DNA from 2 places in the Roseateles sp. UC29_93 genome. Region 1 is predicted to be linked to the other one. Evidence: predicted binding sites of a transcription regulator. Region 1 holds the regulator's gene; the other holds the start of a gene.
The links. Region 1 encodes NrdR, which represses ribonucleotide reductase genes. Its sites were predicted from a motif close to CACNANATNTNGTG; they were not measured.
Positions count from the first base shown of each region.

Region 2: the regulator NrdR is predicted to act here: its motif matches at 1,664-1,677, upstream of ACFJIX_RS11825 (ribonucleoside-diphosphate reductase subunit alpha).

Region 1 is NZ_CP170545.1:5,364,826-5,368,229, reverse strand. Features, by position in the region: gene ACFJIX_RS24925 (type II secretion system protein J) at 1-632, opposite strand, end outside; gene ACFJIX_RS24920 (type IV pilin protein) at 629-1,207, opposite strand; gene ACFJIX_RS24915 (Tfp pilus assembly protein FimT/FimU) at 1,204-1,785, opposite strand; gene nrdR (transcriptional regulator NrdR) at 1,980-2,423, opposite strand; gene glyA (serine hydroxymethyltransferase) at 2,440-3,404, opposite strand, start outside.
Region 2 is NZ_CP170545.1:2,562,238-2,565,641, reverse strand. Features, by position in the region: gene ACFJIX_RS11825 (ribonucleoside-diphosphate reductase subunit alpha) at 1-1,445, opposite strand, end outside; gene ACFJIX_RS11820 (sigma-54-dependent transcriptional regulator) at 1,992-3,404, opposite strand, start outside.

The DNA of each region.
Region 1 (3,404 bases):
GCCTCGGCATCGACGGTCAAGGTCACCAGGCGCGCGGACAGGGTCGGCGGGCAGGCGGCGCCACCAGCGCCGGAGCCGGAGGCACAGGCCGGGTCGCAGGCATCCTCCAACGGATACGCCTGCGACGAGAGTCGCACCTCCAGCCGCCGCACGCGCAGCAGGTCGGGATCCGTCAGCGGTTGGTAGCGGCCCGCGATCAACTGGTCGATCCGACCGTCGTTCAAGCGGAAGCCGGAGGTCTCGCGGACGCTCCCGCCGCCGGGGGCGCTGCCGTCCCGGGCGAAGCTGTAGGTCAGGCGCCGGCCGGCGTCCTCGACCGTGAGATCCGCGTAGGGATTGCGGACCGGCGCGTCGGTATCGTCCTGCCAGACCCCGTCCTGCGCACGGTCCCAGAACGCTGCGCGACGCAGGTCGCGCAGCAGGAGTTCGGCGGTGGCGCGCAGTTCCTGCTGGACCTGCAGTTCCAGCATCAGCCGGTGGTGCTCGCCGAGCTGGACGCCCGCCATCGAGAACGCACCGGCCAGGAGCAGGAGGCCGATCGTCAGTCCGATCATGAATTCGACGAGCGTGAATCCTCGCGCGGATCCTCGTGTCGAACTGCGAATCAAGCCTTGGCAGAGGTGGTTCGTCATGCTTGCTCCATCACTGTGGCCAGCAGGCGTCTGCCTGCTCGACCCCCTTGCTCGTCGAATCCGGTGGTGTAGACCGCGCCGAGTTCCAGCCGCAGCGTCAGCACGCGGCATCGACGGTCGGCGGACTGGCTGCCTTGCGCGACGGCCTCGGCCCGGTAGCGCGTGGCGTCGGCCTGGACGAGGCGCAGCCGATAAAGCCCGCCCTTCGTCGTCGCGGGCTGCTCGATGTCTTCGAGGCGGTCGGCGTACCGCGGGCTGCGCGAGCGGAAACGCTCCTGCGCGAGCTGGATCTCCTGCAATGCCTCGCGCGCCTCGGCGCGCCGGCCCTTGATGACCCGATCGCGGAAACCGGGGAGCGTCAGCGCCGCCAGCACGGCAACGATCGCCAGCACGGTCAGGATCTCGATCAACGAGAAACCGCGGCGGCCCATTGGCTTGCCTTTTCGCATGCCCTGTCGCATGCCCTGTCGCATGTTCATTCGCACGTTGGTTCGCGCTGTCATGCGGGGCTTCATCGGCGGCTTGACCGGTGGCTTCACCGACGACGGCGTCAGTGGCGTCATCAGCGGCGTCATGCGCACCTCGGCAGGCGGTTCAGCGCGCCATCGGGCGTGCAACTGCGCACGCGGCCCGTGATGCTCACGATGTGACGGACCGTGCCGATGCTGGCGATGCGGACCTCGACCGTGCCGCTGACCGATACGGTCCCCTGGCGTCCGCTGAACAGCATCGAGGGCACGTTGGCCGTGACCTCCGGCCGTCCCCGGTCTTGCACCCAGCGCGCCTGCTTGATCGCCTGCGCGTCGGCGCGGCAGGTGGGTGGTGCATCCAGGTGGCAGTCGCAGCCACCGGCGGCGCCGGTGTGCAGCACGTAGCAGCGGCCGCTGCCGCTGACGGCGGATTCATCGCCGCCGAAGCGCAGGCTCACGTTGCGCGAGCCCTGGATCGCCTCGCTGCGAGCCAGTTGAAGATCGCCGAGAACGGTCTGCGCGGCATTCGCGAGTCGCTGGCGCCAGAGCCAGTCGCGCAGGTCGGGCCCGGCGAGCAGGGCCACGAGCACGACCAGCGCGACGCTGACCAGCACCTCGATGAGGCTGATGCCGCGCGGGGCGGTGGGGCGATGGCAGGGGAACGGGGAAGCGGAGGGCTGCAAGGAAGATCTCCCGAAGAGTTGCCAGGAACTCTAGGGAGACGGCGGCCGTTGCGCTTCGCCTTCAGGAGGGGAAAGCCGGCCCGCTGAAGGGGGCCGGCTTTTGGGGATGCGCGGGGGATGCGCCTGAAAAGTCCGTGAAGGCCGCGTCAATGACGCACGACTTCAGTGCCGCACACGCGCGGCGTCCCGCGACCTCAGATGTCTCGGATCAGCTGCCGGAACTCGTCGACGTCCTCGAACGAGCGGTACACCGAGGCGAAGCGCACGTAGGCGACCTTGTCGATGCGCTTGAGCTCGCGCATCACGTGCTCGCCCAGCTTGGTCGACGGGATCTCGCGCACGCCGGTGCTGAGCAGCTTCTCCTGGATGCGCTCCAGCGCCGCGTCGATCTGCTCGATGCTCACCGGCCGCTTGCGCAGCGCCAGCGTCATCGACGCGCGCAGCTTGCCCATGTCGAACTCGGCGCGCGTGCCGTCCTTCTTCACGACCATCGGCAGCGCGATGTCCGCGCGCTCGTAGGTCGTGAAGCGCTTGTCACAGGACTGGCAGCGACGGCGGCGACGCACCACGTCGCCTTCGTCGGACTCCCGGGTCTCCGACACCTGCGTGTCGCCGTGACCGCAGAACGGGCATCGCATGCGCCGCGGACTCCGCTCAGCGGTAGACCGGGAACTGACGCGTCAGCTCGGCCACCTGCTCGCGCACGCGGGCCAGATTGGCCTCGTCATGCGGGTTGTCCAGCACGTCGGCGATCAGGTGGGCGGTCTTGCGGACCTGCTCCTCCTTGAAGCCGCGCGTGGTCATCGCCGGCGTGCCCAGGCGGACGCCGCTGGTCACCATCGGCTTCTGCGGGTCGTTCGGGATGCCGTTCTTGTTGCAGGTCATGTGCGCCGCGCCCAGGATGGCCTCGGCTTCCTTGCCGGTCAGGTTCTTGGGGCGCAGGTCCACCAGCATCACGTGGCTCTGCGTGCCGCCGGAGACGATGCGCAGGCCGCGCTCGATCAGCGTGTCGGCCAGCACCTTGGCGTTGGCGACGACCTGCTGCTGGTAGGCCTTGAACTCGGGCGTCAGCGCTTCCTTGAAGGCCACCGCCTTGCCGGCGATCACGTGCATCAGCGGGCCGCCCTGGATGCCGGGGAAGATCGCCGAGTTGATCTTCTTGGCGATCGCTTCGTCGTTGGTCAGGATGATGCCGCCGCGCGGGCCGCGCAGGCTCTTGTGCGTCGTCGAGGTCACGACGTCGGCATGCGGCAGCGGGTTCGGGTAGACGCCCGCGGCGATCAGGCCGGCGTAGTGCGCCATGTCGACCATGAAGTAGGCGCCGATCTCCTTGGCGATCTTGCCGAAGCGCTCGAAGTCGATGTGCAGCGAGTACGCCGACGCGCCCGCGATGATCAGCTTGGGCTTCTTCTCGCGCGCCAGCGCTTCCATCGCGTCGTAGTCGATCGCCTCCTTGGCGTCCAGGCCGTAGGAGATGACGTTGAACCACTTGCCGCTCATGTTCAGCGCCATGCCGTGGGTCAGGTGGCCGCCTTCGGCCAGGCTCATGCCCATGATGGTGTCGCCGGGCTGCAGCAGCGCGAAGAACACGCCCTGGTTGGCCTGCGAGCCGCTGTTGG
Region 2 (3,404 bases), 2.8 Mb from region 1:
GGAATCCAGTTCGCCGTGTTCATGTCGTGCGTGCGGCGGCGGTCGTCGCCGGTGTTCTTGCGCAGCTCGAGGAATTCCTCGATGTCCAGATGCCACGTCTCCAGATAGGCGCAGACGGCGCCCTTGCGCTTGCCGCCCTGGTTCACGGCGACGGCCGTGTCGTTGACCACCTTCAGGAACGGGACCACGCCTTGCGACTTGCCGTTCGTGCCCTTGATGTGCGAACCCAGCGCGCGGACCGGCGTCCAGTCGTTGCCCAGGCCGCCGGCGAACTTCGACAGCAGCGCGTTTTCCTTCAGCGCTTCATAGATGCCGTCCAGGTCGTCGGCCACCGTCGTCAGGTAGCAGCTCGACAGCTGCGAGCGGCGCGTGCCGGCGTTGAACAGCGTCGGCGTGGAGCTCATGAAGTCGAAGGTCGACAGGACTTCGTAGAACTCGATGGCGCGGGCTTCGCGGTCGATCTCGCCCAGGGCCAGGCCCATCGCGACGCGCATGAAGAACGCCTGCGGCAGTTCGATGCGGGTGCCGTCGACGTGCAGGAAGTAGCGGTCGAACAGCGTCTGCAGGCCCAGGTAGTCGAACTGCAGATCGCGTTCGGCCTTCAGCGCGGCGCCCAGCCTGGCCAGGTCGTACTGCTGCAGCTTCTCGTCGAGCAGCTCGGCCTGCACGCCCTTCTTGATGAAGCCGGGGAAGTAGTCGGCGTACTTGGTGGCCATCTCGGCCTGCGTCGCGTCCTCGCCCAGGATCTCGCGGCGGATCGTGTGCATCAGCAGACGCGCGGTGGCGCGCGTGTAGCCGGGGTCCTTCTCGATCAGCGTGCGGGCGGCCAGGATGGCGGCCTTGTAGACCTCGTCGATCGGCACGCCGTCGTACAGGTTGCGCTTCGTTTCGGCCAGGATCGGGTCCGGCTTGACGTCGGCGCCCAGGTTCTCGCAGCTCGACGCGATCAGCGCGGCCAGCTTGTTCAGGTCGAGCGGGACGCGCACGCCGTTCTCGGTCACCGAGATGCCGGACTCCAGCACGGCGGCCTGCTGCTGTTCACCCTGGCGGGCACGCTCCTGCGTGCGGCGCTCGCGGTACAGCACGTAGGCGCGCGCCACTTCATGGTGACCGCCGCGCATCAGCGCCAGCTCGACGTGGTCCTGCACGTCCTCGATGTGGAAGGTGCCGCCGGCCGGACGCGAGCGCAGCAGGCCGCGGGTCACGGAGTCGGTCAGCGCGTCGACGGTCTCGCGCACGCTCGCGGAGGCGGCGCCGCTGGTGCCGTGCACCGCGAGGAACGCCTTCATCATCGCCACCGCCACCTTGCTCGGCTCGAAGTGCACCACCGCGCCGTTGCGGCGGATGATCTGGTGCTGCGGGAAGCTGGCCGAAGCGGCGGCGGACTCGCGGGGAGCCTGCGCCAGGCCCGTTTCAGCGGTCGGTGTGGCGGCGACTGTCTGCATGGGATCCTCGTTCTGGTCTGGAAAACAAAAAATGCTGCGCCCGGCCCGGCTTTTCCGAAGGGCCAAACGATCAGGGGGTCAGGTGGTGCTCGCGATGCTGAAGATGCGCCTTGGCTTGGTGATTCCGCTCCTCCGGCTGGGGGGCCGGCACTGCGGACAAGACTTCTGATGGAGCATTCATCGCCGTGTTTGCGAAGTCAGCAGGATAGCATGCAAAACACTATATCTAGTGGTCTCCGGACCTTCAAGGAACTAGCGGTAGCGTCCTCCCCGCTTGACGTCCGCCACCCGCTGGGCTAGCCGGAAGACCTGACCCCGCACATGCCCGATGGATTCGCACATCGCGTCCGGACCGCCAGGATCCACGCGGGCTGGCGGACCGAATGCGCTGCGAACGCCCATGGTTGCTGCGCTTGCGACGATGGCAATTCGATGACGACTTCGCAGGGTGTCCCTGGGGGCTAGGACAAGTCCGATGAGGACCTTCCCTGAGTCGCCACCTGCGGTGGGGTCATGGTCGCAATGCGCGCAGAAGACAGTCGGGGGTCAGGACTCGTCGCCGCCGATCGAGATCGCCAGGCGCGCCATGCGGTAACGCATCTGGCGCAGCGACAGACCCAGGCTTGCGCCGGCGGCCGTGCGGTTGTTGCGATGGCGCTCGAGCGCCCGCAGCAGGATCTGCTTCTCGACTTCGTCCAGGTAGGCCGCGAGATCGGACGGGAGCGGTGCGCCGCCGCCGGCCTCGGCCGGCAGCACAGCCGCCAGCGACGGATCCATGCTGCCGAAGGCAGGATCGACCGGCGCGTCGTCCGGGCCCAGCACGCTGTCGGGCAGACCGAGAGCCGCGAGATCGATGCCATCGCCGCTGGACAGCGCCAGCGCGCGATGCAACAGGTTCTCCAGCTCACGCACGTTGCCGGGGAAGCTGTAGCGCGACAGGGTCGCCAGCGCGGCCGTCGTCAACACCGGGACCGGCGCGACGCCCGCGTCGGCGGCGATGCGCAGCAGGATCCGCGCACTGATGGGCGCCAGATCCTCCATGCGCTCGCGCAGCGGCGGGACGCGGATCTGGATGACGTTGAGCCGGTAATACAAGTCCTGCCGGAAGCGACCGCCCGCCACCTCGGCCGCCAGGTCCTTGTGCGTGGCGCTGAGCAGACGCACGTTGACGGGGATCTCGGCCACCGCGCCGACCGGACGCACGGAACGCTCCTGCAGCGCGCGCAGCAGCTTGGATTGCATCGCAATCGGCAGGTCGCCGATCTCGTCGAGGAACAGCGTGCCGTTCTGCGCGGCCTGGAAGAAGCCCTCGCGGTCCTCGCTCGCGCCGGTGAACGCGCCCTTGCGATAGCCGAAGAACTCGGCCTCCAGCAACTGCTCCGGAATCGCGCCGCAGTTCACCGCGATGAACGGTTGCGGACGGCGCGCGCTGACGTCGTGGATCGCGCGCGCGACCAGTTCCTTGCCGGTGCCGGACTCGCCGTTGATCAGCACCGGCGCCATGCTGCGGGCCACCTTCTCGATCAGTTCTCGCACCTGCCGCATCGGTGCCGAATCGCCGACCAGCCGCTCCAGCGCCGAGGTCGACCCGGTCAGCGGCGGCGCGGGGCGCGGGGCCTTGCGCCGTTCCGGCGTCCCGGGCCTGGGTGCATCCACCGGGGGCAGCACGTCGAAGGTGGCCGGCGCGGTCGGAGCGAACGCGTCGGTGTCCGCATCGGTGTCGGCGGCAGCAGCAGCAGCGGCTCCGCGCGAGGCGCCACCGGACAGGCCACCAGCCACGGCGGGCGGGGCCGACGAGAAGGGCCTCGGCACCGTGCCTTCGGTCTTGGACGCGCGCCCCAGCGCCGACGCGACCACCATGCGGAACTGGCGCAGGTCGACCGGTTTGGTCAGGTAGTCGTACGCGCCGGCCTTGAGCGCCTCGACCGCGTTCTCGGCCGAGCCGTAGGCGGTGATCAC